Regions from separate parts of the Microbulbifer echini genome, predicted to be linked through region 3. Evidence: predicted binding sites of a transcription regulator. Region 3 holds the regulator's gene; each other region holds the start of a gene.
What was found. The regulator PhoB, encoded in region 3, activates phosphate uptake and scavenging genes when phosphate is short. The targets are predictions, from matches to a motif close to TGTCATAAANNTGTAACA.
Positions count from the first base shown of each region.

Region 1: the regulator PhoB is predicted to act here: its motif matches at 1,892-1,909, upstream of ACCI51_RS18410 (porin).
Region 2: the regulator PhoB is predicted to act here: its motif matches at 1,799-1,816, upstream of ppk1 (polyphosphate kinase 1).

Region 1 covers NZ_JBGMEL010000028.1:16,156-20,413, reverse strand. The annotation lists gene ACCI51_RS18415 (bifunctional 2-methylcitrate dehydratase/aconitate hydratase) at 1-632, shown strand, start outside; gene ACCI51_RS18410 (porin) at 765-1,742, opposite strand; gene ACCI51_RS18405 (DNA internalization-related competence protein ComEC/Rec2) at 2,026-4,258, shown strand, end outside.
Region 2 covers NZ_JBGMEL010000001.1:433,132-437,389, reverse strand. The annotation lists gene ACCI51_RS01835 (protein adenylyltransferase SelO) at 1-38, opposite strand, end outside; gene ACCI51_RS01830 (Ppx/GppA phosphatase family protein) at 111-1,577, opposite strand; gene ppk1 (polyphosphate kinase 1) at 1,842-3,893, shown strand; gene ACCI51_RS01820 (hypothetical protein) at 4,004-4,258, opposite strand, start outside.
Region 3 covers NZ_JBGMEL010000011.1:142,995-147,252, forward strand. The annotation lists gene ACCI51_RS12560 (dicarboxylate/amino acid:cation symporter) at 1-249, opposite strand, end outside; gene ACCI51_RS12565 (chorismate--pyruvate lyase family protein) at 396-977, shown strand; gene ubiA (4-hydroxybenzoate octaprenyltransferase) at 1,040-1,882, shown strand; gene phoB (phosphate regulon transcriptional regulator PhoB) at 1,992-2,696, shown strand; gene phoR (phosphate regulon sensor histidine kinase PhoR) at 2,834-4,159, shown strand; gene ACCI51_RS12585 (hypothetical protein) at 4,177-4,258, opposite strand, start outside.

The sequences.
Region 1 (4,258 bases), on a different contig from region 3:
ATTACGGCTCCTATGTTATTGAGAACATTCTGTTCAAAATTTCCTTTCCCGCAGAGTTTCATGGTCAGACAGCTTGTGAGGCGTCAATTATCCTGCATCCACAGATTGCGGGGCGAATTGCGGAAATTGATAAAGTTGTAGTGACTACCCATGAATCGGCTATTCGCATTATCGCTAAAACAGGCCCCCTGGCGAATGCTGCGGATAGAGATCACTGTCTTCAATATATTGTTGCCGTCGGCTTGCTATTTGGTCGTTTGTCTGCCGGTTTTTATGAGGATAATTTTCATCGGGATCATCCAGAAATAGATGAGCTGCGCAAAAAGATGGTTGTGGTAGAAGACAAGCGTTATTCCAAAGAATATCTGGAGCCAGAGAAGCGATCTATTGCCAATGCGGTTCAGGTGTTTTTTAAAGGCGGCGGAAAGACAGATCAGGTTGCCGTCGAATATCCATTGGGGCATCGACGTCGACGTACGGAGGGTATTCCGTTGTTGGGGGAGAAATTCAGATCAAATCTACTCTCGCGTTTTCCCCCTCACCGGGTAGAAAAGATTGTCGGTATCTTCGAAGAACAGGAGAAACTTGAGGGAATGCCAGTGAACCGATTTATGGATCTGTTGGTAATTTAGTAAAATCCGCTTCCATTTTCGACAGGTACTAAAAAGGCGGCTAAAGCCGCCTTTTTTCAAGCTCTTTACACTGAGCGATCGCCTAACGGCTCAACCTAAACCCAATTTGGATGAGCGTCGCTCAGGGTGTTATTAGAACTTGTATTCAGCACCGATACCGGCATAGTTGCGGTCGTAGTCGCCATCAGCAGTTTCGTCGGTGTAGAAACCGAATACTTTGGCTGCGCTGTTGAACTTGTAGTCAACGCCCAGGCTATAGGTCTCACCGTCTTCTTTCTTAATGTCAGACTGGCCGTACTGAGCTTTTAGAGTCCACTGCTCGATTTTGTACGCAACAGAGCCCATCCAGCCGTCGGTGTTCTCACCTGCGCCATCTTCCTGGTCTTCAAACAGTGCACCAACCTGTACAGGGCCGATGTTGTACTGGGCTACAAAGCGCTGAACGTCAACGTCCTGGCCTTCAACATCCTGGTCGATGGCGTAGGCCATGTAAACACCGTTGTTGTCATAGGCAACGGAAACGGAAACACCGTTATCACGGGTAATTTCATCACCCAGAATGACGTCACCATTATCGTCCTGACCGAGGATTTCGTAGCCAATTACTTCGTCTTTGTTGCTGATGTAAGCCGCAGAAGCTTTGAAGCCTGCGAAAGACGGCGTAGTGTACTGCAGGGCGTCCTCTTCGCGGTTGTCGCTGCTGGTGATCAGGCTTTTGATGTCGCCTTCGAGGTCGTTGAACAGGTCAACTTTCTTCTGGGCTACTTTCAGCGGGGTGTCGAATTTACCCGCGATTACCTGACCGAAGCCGCCTTCCAAACCCGCGTAGATGTTGCGCTGGGAGAAGGTGTCATCAGCGTCGCCGTCCATATCTACCTGGTATTCCATGCGGTAGATACCCTTGATACCGTCGGTCAGGGCGATCTCACCCTTCACGCCCAGTCGGGAAGCGTTGCTTTGAACGTCAGTGACAGAGCCGTCATCTTCGTCGGCAGACTGGAAGGTAACATTGGCTTTGCCGTAAAAGTCGAGGACATCGCCTTCTTCTTGGGCGTTGGCCAGAGTAGGGATCATGGCAACAATGGCCAGAGAGAGAGCGGTCTTATTCATAGTCGTCTCGCACAGATTATGGTTGTGGTGTGAGGGGAAGCCTTCCGTTTAGTTTGTTGGCTGTCCCTCGATTTGGTGCGGATTTTGCGACCTGAATATTACAAACATGTTAAAGGGGGTATTTTTCTTGAAAAAATATGACCAACGAGTGTCATAAAAACGGCAAAGGCCGTCATTAAGTGGCTTAATACGCCGGTTTCGGGCGGTTTGTGGTTCCATGGTGCCGGTTGTACGAAGGGCCCAGTCTAACGGAATACTCATTACGAAAGGGCCTTGTACAGGGATGACAGGGAAAATATCGGTCTACAAACCATTCAATGCTCAAAGTTGTAGCGGCTTGAAGGACATCGGTTTGCTCGAGGGGGTGACCTCGGCGCTTTGGGTGTTTTCCTTATCGATGGTCGCAGTGGGTTTGCTGCCCACCCTACCGGAGCTTTGGGTGATGCTGGGGGGCTATCTGGCTGTACTGCTGTCGCTGCTTACCCTTTGTCGGAATCGCACACTTTTGGTGCTGCTCTGTGTTTCTATGTTTGGGGCATTGTGGGCTCTTATCAGTAATCAAGCGGCGTTAGAGCAGCGCTTGCCTATTACGGCACAGGGTACTGATCAGCTCCTGACGGTCGAAGTTGTCTCTTTACCCGAGGAGAAACCCGCGAGGGGCAACGACTGGCAGCGGTCTTTGGGTAGGGATATCCGCTTCCAGGCACGAGTACAGGAGACGGGTCGGGGCCCTATTAAGGCGGGAAGCCTTCTATATCTCACTTGGTATCGGGTCGATAAAGATGTTTTGGCACGCTTGCGCGGTAATAGCCATTGGGTTTTGCCGGTGCGGCTAAAACGCCCACGGGGTAGCGTGAATCCACATACTTTTGATTACGAGGGCTGGCTGTTACAGCGTCGAGTATATGCAACCGGCTATGTACGTACGCGGGATCTAAAGCCGCAGTGGTTGCGGCAGGGTAGTGGATTATCCTTTGTGCGAGATCATCTTAGGGGAGTGATTCAAAGCTTGCCAATTGATCACCATGCTTTGGTAGCTGCACTGTTGCTGGGTGATCGCAGTGGCCTTTCTAATACCGATAGGGAGATGTTGCGACAGACGGGGACAGCTCACCTCCTGGCGATCTCGGGTCTACATGTGGGCATGGTGGCCGGGTTTTTCCTCTTTGTGGGGCAGTTACTGGCACGTTTCTTGGGGGTGTTGGTGGGTATAAGTCCCAGATGGCTGCCCTTGTTATTGGCTCTCACCGGGACTTTAGCTTATACGCTACTAGCGGGTGCGCCCCTCTCTGCGCAGAGGGCCTTGCTGATGATCTGGGTTTTACTGCTGGCATGGCACTGGCGGCGCAGGGTGGGCGCTGGGCTCGCTTTTTCAGTGGCTTTGGCGCTGGTATTACTTATCCAACCACTGGCCTTCTTCGGTGTCGGTTTTTGGTTGTCTTTTTCCGCTGTGGCGGCACTTCTATTGGGGTTTTCTGGTCGGCAGGCCACTAGGCCGGAGGGGAGTGCACGATTAAGTGGTGAGGCGGCGAATAAATTGAGCGGGCTGTCTAAGCGCTGGCCCTCCTTTTTTGTGTCGCTTCTGCGCAGCCAGTGGTTGGTGACTCTGGGGCTGATCCTGCCTTCTGTGGTGTATTTCTCCGGTTATAGCACGGGGGGAATACTGCTTAACTTGCTTGCCATTCCCTGGCTTGGCTTATTAATACTGCCGGCTTTAATGCTTGGTGCCTTGCTCGTGGGGTCGAGCCTGGGTCACTGGTGCTTTAAGTTTGCCGACTGGCAGTTGGATCTTCTTATGACGATGCTTGCTCGAGCCGAGCAATTCTTACCCAGCTGGCAAGCCCTGACGCCCCCTCAAACTTCCAGTTTGCTCTTTGTGTCAGCGCTGTGCGTTCTTCTGTTGGTTTTGCCTAGGGGCTTACCGGGGCGCTACTTGGGGTGGCTTTTCCTACTTCCGCTGTTGCAGCCCTTGCTGCCTGTGTCGGTTGTGGAGCAGCGCCAGGGGCTTACCTTCACTGCATTGGATGTGGGGCAGGGACTCGCGCTCTCTCTGCACTCTCCTGAGGGGCGGCTCGTATTTGATACGGGGCCGGTTTCCTCTTCAGGATGGAGTGCTGGCAATGCCATAGTCGCGCCCTATCTCAGCGGAAGTGGTGTAAAGGTGATCGATGCCTTGATTGTGAGTCATGGCGATCGGGATCATGCCGGTGGGGTGAAAGGTTTACTACAAGCCCTACCATCAACCCGTCTCTATGCCCCTGGGCAATTAGGGCAGAAACTTGCGGGCACTTTCAATATTCCAACTGAGCCCTGCGTGGCGGGGGAAAGCATCTCATTTGGCGAACTTTCTGTGCGCTGGTTGTGGCCGCTACAAAGGGAGATCGATGGTGAAGAAAACGATCACAGTTGTGTTGCCTTGGTTGAGTGGCGCCATGTACGGATACTGTTAAGTGGTGACATTAGCCGCTCGGTAGAGCGTCGGCTGAGACAGTTGTACCCAGAACAGGGGCCGGTGG
Region 2 (4,258 bases), on a different contig from region 3:
GCGTAGTGGTGGCTGAGGGTAACTTCGCTGAGTTTCATAGATACAGAGTTTAGGTTGGAAATGGATGCGGGCCCGTTATGCAGCGGCCCCGCGCAATCTGGGGAGAGGCGCTATACCGCCAAAAGGCGCAGTGGGTGGCTTTGTGACTGCCAGTGCTGCTCCTCCTGGTAGAGCAGCTCTTCGATGGCCGGGCTGCTATCCAGCCATGCCCGCTCAATTTGCAGGCGATAGGCATCTCCCTGGTCCGCTAGGTTGATCCCCTGCAAAGTGCGCTCTGTGCGGTCGCGATGAATAATGCAGGCTAGGCGTAGGCACAACAGTAAATCTGGGCTGGGGTGGAAACCGTAGTGCTCCTTTGGCGGTTTAATGCCACCTCGCTGATTGCGTACCAGATAGGCCAGGTGCTCTTGCTCGTCGCGGGAAAAACCGGCCATATCGGCGTGCTTAATCATATAGGCGCCGAGTTTGCGGAAGCTGCTGTGGGTGAGTGCCAGTCCCACTTCGTGTAACTGTATGGCCCAGCGCAGACGCTGTCGGCCCTCCTGCGAGTATTCGAGGCGCAGCTGATGCAGCAGTTTGAGGGCGGTATCGTTGACACGGCGCACTTGGTTTTGGTCGATCTGCCAGCGCTGTACCGCGGCCTCCACGGTATTGGCGCGGCGATCACCACCGTGCAGCCGGCCGGCCAGGTCGTGCACTATGCCCTCGCGGATGGCGTAGGGGGACACCTCCATGCGCTGAATATCCAGCTCGCAAAAGATGGCATGCAGGATCGCTAGGCCGGCGGCAAAGACCGGGCGCCGCTCTTCGTCGAGGCCGGGCAGGTTGAGGTCGGCAATATGCTCTACTTGTGAGACCTCACTGGCCAGCCGGTCGATGTCCTCGCGCAGGATCTCGGCCACCTCGCCGTCATTGAACACTCGCGCCACGGCTTTCACACTGCCGGAACAGCCAATCACCTCGGCCCCGGCCGCCATATGTTGCAGCTCCTGTAGCTCGGCGCGGGCGGCGCGCTGCGCGCGGGTGAAATGGTTGACGGTATTTTCGCTAATCAGACCATCGGCAAAGTAGCGCTTGCTAAAGGATACACAGCCCAAATCGAGGCTCTGCAATTGTTGCGGCGCTTCGCTGCCACGCACCAGCTCGGTGGAGCCGCCGCCAATATCAATGATGCAGCGCAGCCGCGGCGGCCCATCGGCGGCGGCCATTACCCCGCTGTAAATCAAGCGCGCCTCTTCAATGCCGCTGATGGTTTCCACCGGCACACCGAGAATCGATTCCGCCTCTTCGAGAAAGCCGTCGGCCTTGGCCGCGGCGGCGCGCAGGGTATTGGTGCCGACGACGCGAATATGGTCAGCCGGTAGCTTTTGCAGTACAGGTTGGAAGCGAGTGAGTGCGGCCAGAGCGCGTTCGGATACTGCCGGGTCGAGGTTGTGGTCCGCATCCAACCCCTCCGCTAGGCGCACCATGGCGCGGTCGGTGTGCAGGCGCACCATGCGTTGTCCGCGAAACTCAGCCAATAACAGATGAAAACTGTTGGAGCCAAGGTCGAGCGCGGCGAAGCGTTCAATCGGCATTTGTGTCGGCATCCTGGCACCTGCTTAAATGAAAAGAGCAATCTGCTCTAGCACCCGCTGTCTCGGCAAAGAGTTAGCGACAATATCTCGGCTAGTGCCGCCAAAGTCCACAGGCGTAGAGAAATGCGCGAGTGTATTTTATTGGGAAATCTTCAGACTTGGCTAAGTATACCTCTGTCACAGAGGTTTCGTCTTTCGGGGGATTTTATCCCGGTTGATCTTGTTATCATGCTGTAACTGGTAATTTTGCGAAATGGTTTTCCGATGCCGAGTGATATCCCCCTTTACCCCAAAGAATTAAGCTGGTTGTCTTTTAACGAGCGAGTGTTGCAGGAGGTGGAGGATAAGAGCGTACCAATTATTGAACGAGTGCACTTCCTGGGTATTTTCTCTAACAACCTGGACGAATTTTTTCGCGTACGTGTAGCCGATGTACGCAGGTTGACTGCATTTGCTATTGGTGAGGAACAAAAACAGCACTTTTCCAACCTGCTGGGGAAGATCAATAGCCGGGTACTACAGCTGCAAAAGCGCTATTCCAAAGCGTATTCCGAGGTTCTCTCTGAGCTCGGAAAGCACAATATTCATATTGTCCGGGAAACCCATCTCAATGAGCCGCAGCGCGCTTTCGTCGAGGAATACTTTCACCGTGAAGTGCTGCCTGAGTTGGAGCCCTTTTTTATCGATGACCGAAATTCGATGCCGCTGCTCAATGAAAAGAATATTTATTTCGCCATTACTCTGGAATTGGAAGGCAACCTGCGTAGATATGCGGCCATGGAAATTCCAACGGACACCCTGTCGCGCTTTGTGGAAATTCCGGCGCGAAGAGGCAAGCGGGAAAAGGTATATATTGTTCTCGATAATATTATCCGTGCATGCCTGATGGATGTTTTTCGTCACGTTTTACCTATCCTTTCTGCCCAGGCCTATATGTTCAAAATAAGCCGCGATTCCGAATTGGAATTGAGTGAAGAAGTGACTCAGAACATCGTCGATCGGGTGGAGCGCTCACTCAAACAGAGAAAATACGCTGATCCAGTGCGGCTGGCTTACGATGCCGAAATGCCCAAGGCACTGTTGGGCCTGGTGAAGAAAAAATTAAAAATGGGGCGTTACGACAGCTATACCCCAGGTGGGCGTTACCACAACTCCAAAGATCTGATGGGCTTTGCCTCGGATTCTCGCAGCCACCGCTACAAGCGGATGTCCCCGCTGCCCACCCTGCCGGTCAACGAGAGCATTTTTGCTCAACTGAAGTTGAGCGATCAACTCTTTTATTATCCCTACCATGATTTTCGTGCGATCACCAATTTCCTCGCTTCGGCTGCGATCGATCCGCAGGTGAGGGAAATTCGGATCAGCCTGTATCGAGTGGCAAAAAACTCCCGGGTTGTGGCTGCTTTGATCAATGCGGTGAGAAATAATAAAAAAGTAATTGCGGTGGTTGAGTTGCGGGCGAGTTTTGATGAAATGGCCAATATCCACTGGTCTCATGAATTGAGTGAGGCCGGCGTACAGGTAGTTTATGGTATACCGGGACTAAAAGTGCATGCCAAATTGATTTCGGTGGTGCGACGGGAAGAGGGTAAAAACCGCTTTTATAGCCATCTGGGCACTGGCAATTTTAATGAGAACACCGCACGCGTATATTGTGATTTTAGCCTGTTAACCAATAACCAGGCGGTTGGCCGCGATATTTACAATGTGTTTGAATTTATGCGTGCTCCCGATCGGCGGCCTGTTTACAGGAATATTATCGTTTCGCCATTTAATTTGCGTAAATCTCTGGAGGCGGCTATTGAACGGGAAATAGAGGCCGCCAAAGAGGGGCGAGAGGCCGGGTTGTTTTTCAAATGTAATAACCTGGTAGACAGCCAGGTGATCGCCCAATTGTATCGAGCCAGTGCGGCCGGCGTAAAAATCAAACTGTTGATTCGTGGCATGTGCTCTCTCATTTGTGAAACACCGGGATTATCCGACAATATCCAGGCAATTAGCCTGGTGGATAAATATCTGGAGCACGCGCGGGTATATATATTCCACAATGGCGGCGAAGAACTGCTGTGGATATCATCGGCCGATTTGATGAAACGCAATCTGGACCAGCGAGTTGAAGTAACCTTCCCAGTATCCAACCCGGAGCATCACAAGACCATTCGGGAAGTTATGGAGTTACAATGGAACGATAATCAGAAAGCTAGGGTACTCGATGCCGAACAGAGTAATACCCGCCTGGCCAACGCCGAGGGGAAAAACTGCCGCTCCCAGGATGCTATCTACACTTATCTGAAGCAGCTTGGTGAAAGTGAATAACCCTATTATTAAGAGATTAATGGTTTTTAAACACAGCAACGAGGTCGCGGTGCGCAGCTGGGTAGCAGGCAACAGGCAAGGATGCACCTCTTTCATTGTGTGGCGCACAGTTATCTCTCCTGACTGAACCCCACCAACTTGCCACGATTGAATGAAAAACGATAGCGCAACCCTATACGCAGCCGCTCGGCGCAGGGAGACTGAATAATCATACGCGGGTACTGAGGTGTGACGACCCAGGTCTGGAAATCATTGCCGGGGCCGCGGCCGATCAGCCAGTAATAATCCCCCCTTTTGCAGAAGGCGCGCGGTGCGCAGCGTTCACTACCCCACACATAGGCCAGCACGTCGTACTGCATAGGCAC
Region 3 (4,258 bases):
GATTCGACTGCCCTCCGATAGGGCACAGGCGCCACTAATCAGGGAAACCAGTACCAGTGGCACCACCATCAACTTCAGCGAGGCGATAAAAATTCGACCGATAATGTCAAACAGACCGCCTGTCAGGTAAAGGTTAATGGCGCTGGTTACGCCCTCGCCAAGCAACTGGCTCATATTTAGGTAATTAATCAGGCACCCCAGCACAGCACCTGCAAACATCCCCAGAAGAATTTTCTTCGTAAGCCCCATAACAAGCTTCTCTTTTATAAATTCATTGTTTTCATTCAGAGGAGCACTATATCCATTGCCGCACCAGTGAGCAAAAATCCAACGGGGAGGCGCCAGCCGCCAGTGGGCAGGGTACAATGCGGCTTTTCCAGACTGCGGAGTTATCGTTGCACCAATCTCCATTTGTACCTGCGGGTGATTGGCGTGGGCAGCCCTTCGGGCCGGCCCAACCCCAGCCACCGCAATACCTGCTGCCATGGCTGGCGTACACCGGCTCACTCACGGCTGCGCTGAAGCACTTAAGCGGAGGGGACTTTAGTGTGCAGGTGCTCGGCCAGAGCTGGCAACTGCCTCGCCCCGAGGAGTGCCATGCATTGCATTTAAAGCGCCGCAGCCGCGCCCTGGTGCGGGAAGTATTATTGTTGGGCTGCGGCCAACCCTGGGTCTACGCCCGCAGTGTCCTACCCCTGCGCAGCTTGCAGGGGAAGTCCCGCAATCTGCGCAGCCTGGACAACCGCCCCCTGGGCGAGCTGCTTTTCAGTGAGCCAGGTATCCGCCGCGGCGAGATAGAATTGAACCAGTTGCGACGTAACACCGACCTGCAACTGAAGGGGCTTTGCGACAAGGACAACTGTGCCTGGGGACGCCGCTCGACTTTCTGGCTGCGGGATAAACCCCTGCTGGTCGCCGAAGCTTTCCTCTCGCATTTCCGCCCCGAAGGTCCGCCCATAGTTTCCAATAACCAATAAACGACACAGAGAGAGAAGCCACCGTGATCAGCCAACAAATCGCCACACGCTGGCCCGCCGCCATGCCTTACTGGCAGCTGGCGCGCATGGATAGGCCCATCGGTTCCCTGCTGTTGCTGTGGCCCACTTGGGCAGCGCTGTGGCTCGCCGCAGGTGGCTGGCCTGGAATCCACCTCTTTGCGGTATTCACCCTGGGGGTGATCCTGATGCGTGCGGCCGGCTGCGCGGTGAATGACTTCGCCGACCGGGAGATTGACGGTCATGTAAAGCGCACCGTGACGCGCCCCTTAGCTACCGGCCAGATCACACCCAAAGCGGCCCTGGGCTTATTTGGCGGGCTCAGCCTGGCAGCCTTCCTGCTGGTGCTCACGACTAATCCGCTCACAATTTTATTGTCGCTGCCAGCATTGTTACTGGCCTTTTGCTACCCCTTCGCCAAGCGCCATACGCACCTGCCACAGGTGGTATTAGGGGCGGCGTTCAGTATGGGGATTCCTATGGCATTTGCCGCGGTCACTGGCGACGTGCCGCCCCAAGCCTGGCTGCTCTATACCGCCAACCTGTTATGGACCCTGTGTTACGACACCTTTTACGCCATGGTGGACCGGGATGATGATCTTAAAATCGGCGTTAAATCCACGGCAATCCTGTTCGGCGAAATGGATAGAGTCATGACGGCGGCCCTGCAACTGCTGGTGTTGCTGGCATTACTGTTGATCGGTCAGCGCTTCGACCTCAGCACCGTTTACTACTTGGCCATGGCTGTAGTAGCAGTACTTTTCGCCCAGCAACAGTGGATGATCCGCAATCGCGACCGAGATGCCTGTTTCAAGGCATTTCTCCACAACAATTGGGTTGGGTTGGCGCTGTTTGCCGGAATATCTTTGCATTATGTCCTGAGTTGATCCCGGTCTGGGGGTTCAGACGAGACCGTCATATATTTGTCATATAAATCCCGTTTAATCCCCGCCCATAAATGGGAAATTCTGACAACAGAACGGGTATGGCAGCCAAATGCACAGTAAAACGATCCTGATTGTCGACGACGAAACCGCAGTACGCGATATGTTGCGTGTGGCACTGGAAATGGCGGATTACCGCTGCCTGGAAGCGGAAAACGCCCAGGAGGCCCACGCCCTGGTCATCGATGAAAAGCCAGACCTGATTCTTCTCGACTGGATGCTGCCCGATGTATCCGGCGTCGAGCTCGCTCGGCGCCTTAAGCGCGACGAGCTGACCACCTCAATCCCCATTATCATGCTCACCGCCAAAGGCGAAGAAGATAATAAAATCAAAGGGTTAGAGACAGGAGCCGACGATTACATCACCAAGCCCTTCTCCCCCCGCGAGCTGGTCGCACGCCTTAAGGCGGTGCTGCGCCGCGCGGGTCCGGCCACCCCGGAAGACCCCCTCGGCGCCGGCGAATTACTGCTCGATCCACTGAGTCACAGAGTCACCATTAAAGGACAGCCGGTGGAGATGGGTCCTACCGAGTTTCGCCTACTAACTTTTTTCCTCTCTCACCAAGAGCGCGCCTATACCCGCACCCAGTTGCTGGATCACGTCTGGGGCGGCAATGTCTATGTGGAGGAGCGCACCGTAGATGTGCATATTCGGCGTCTGCGCAAAGCTTTGGCACTGGATGGTCACGACCGATATATCCAAACAGTACGCGGCACCGGCTATCGGTTTTCTGTGCAAACTGTCGAAAAAGTGTGACAATCCCTCAGGATCGACACTGACTCTCGCGACAACCCTTGGTCATTTACTCACAGTAGGCCGGGTTTCTAAGATGTACTGAGTGCGGGGGGTTGACTTCAGCCCTCCCGACGACCGCCAGGTAACACAGCAAGCCTATGTTGGATCGCAGTATTGGCGAATTTTCGCGCTTTTTAATCATTACTCTGGGCTGCTTGACCCTCGGCTTCAGTACCGCTGAGTGGACGCTCGCCCTGATTACGGGGCTGGCTATCTACCTGATCTCTGTGCTCTTGCAACAGCACCGCTTCAATCGCTGGTTGGCCAATGGCCGCCGCGGCCCAGCCCCCACCGCTTTTGGTATCTGGGGCGACATCTACGACGACTTCTACCGCATGCAGCGCCGCCATCGCCGCGAAAGGCAGAAGCTACACGTCATGCTGCGCCGGGTTCAGGACAGTACCAGTGCCCTGCGCGAAGGTATTGTGGCACTGGAAAATGGCGACCACTTGGCCTGGTGGAATCCCGCCGCCGGCGAACTGCTCGGCCTGCAATCCAGCGATCAGGGACAATCCCTGGTGAACTTTGTGCGCGATCCCGGCTTTGTCAGCTATATGCACAGCGAGGACAGCACCCCCCGCGAACCACTGACTTTGCCCTCACCGGGCAATGAAGCCCTACACCTGCAGCTGGAAGTCACCCGTTACGGTAAGGACGAAGCGCTGGTGATCGTCCGCGACATCACCCGATTACACAACCTTGAGCAGATGCGCCGAGACTTCGTTGCCAACGTCTCCCATGAACTGCGCACCCCCCTGACCGTGATCGCGGGTTATCTGGAGACTCTGCAAAGCAGCGATATGGCGCCCCCCGCTTGGCGGCGCCCCCTGGAACAGATGGAAGAGCAAGCCGCGCGCATGACTATCCTGGTCAACGATCTGCTGTTACTCGCACGACTGGAGACTTCAGAGCGTAAAAGCGGTGATGTCTCTGTGAATGTGCGCGAATTGATAGAGCGAGTTGCGCGGGAGGCGCGCAGCTTTAGTGGCGATCGCCACCAGATCAGCGTGGACTGCAAAGGGGATTGCAGCCTCCGCGGCGATGCCAGCGAATTACACAGCGCCTTTGCCAATCTGGCCCAAAATGCGGTGAAATACAGTCCGGGACAAGGGGAGATCCAGCTGTGCTGGTGGCTGGACGATCGCGGCGGGCACTTCAGTGTGCGGGATCAGGGCATCGGTATAGACCCGATTCATATTCCGCGCCTGACGGAGCGCTTCTACCGGGTGGATCCCGGTCGTTCGCGGGACAGCGGTGGCACCGGACTGGGCCTCGCCATCGTCAAGCATGTGCTGATACGCCACGGCGCAGAGATGAGTGTGCAGAGCGTCCCCGCCCAGGGCAGTACTTTCACCCTGCACTTTCCCTACGGGAAGCTAGAAAAAACGCCTGCACTGGTACAGGAAATGGCGGCGGATTCCTGATCCGCTCCCCCCTGAAACTATTCAAACTCCGATAGTTTTACCGGCTCACCATTTTTAAGGTAAGTAGCCTCTTCTTCATCGTGCACCGGTGTGCTCTCC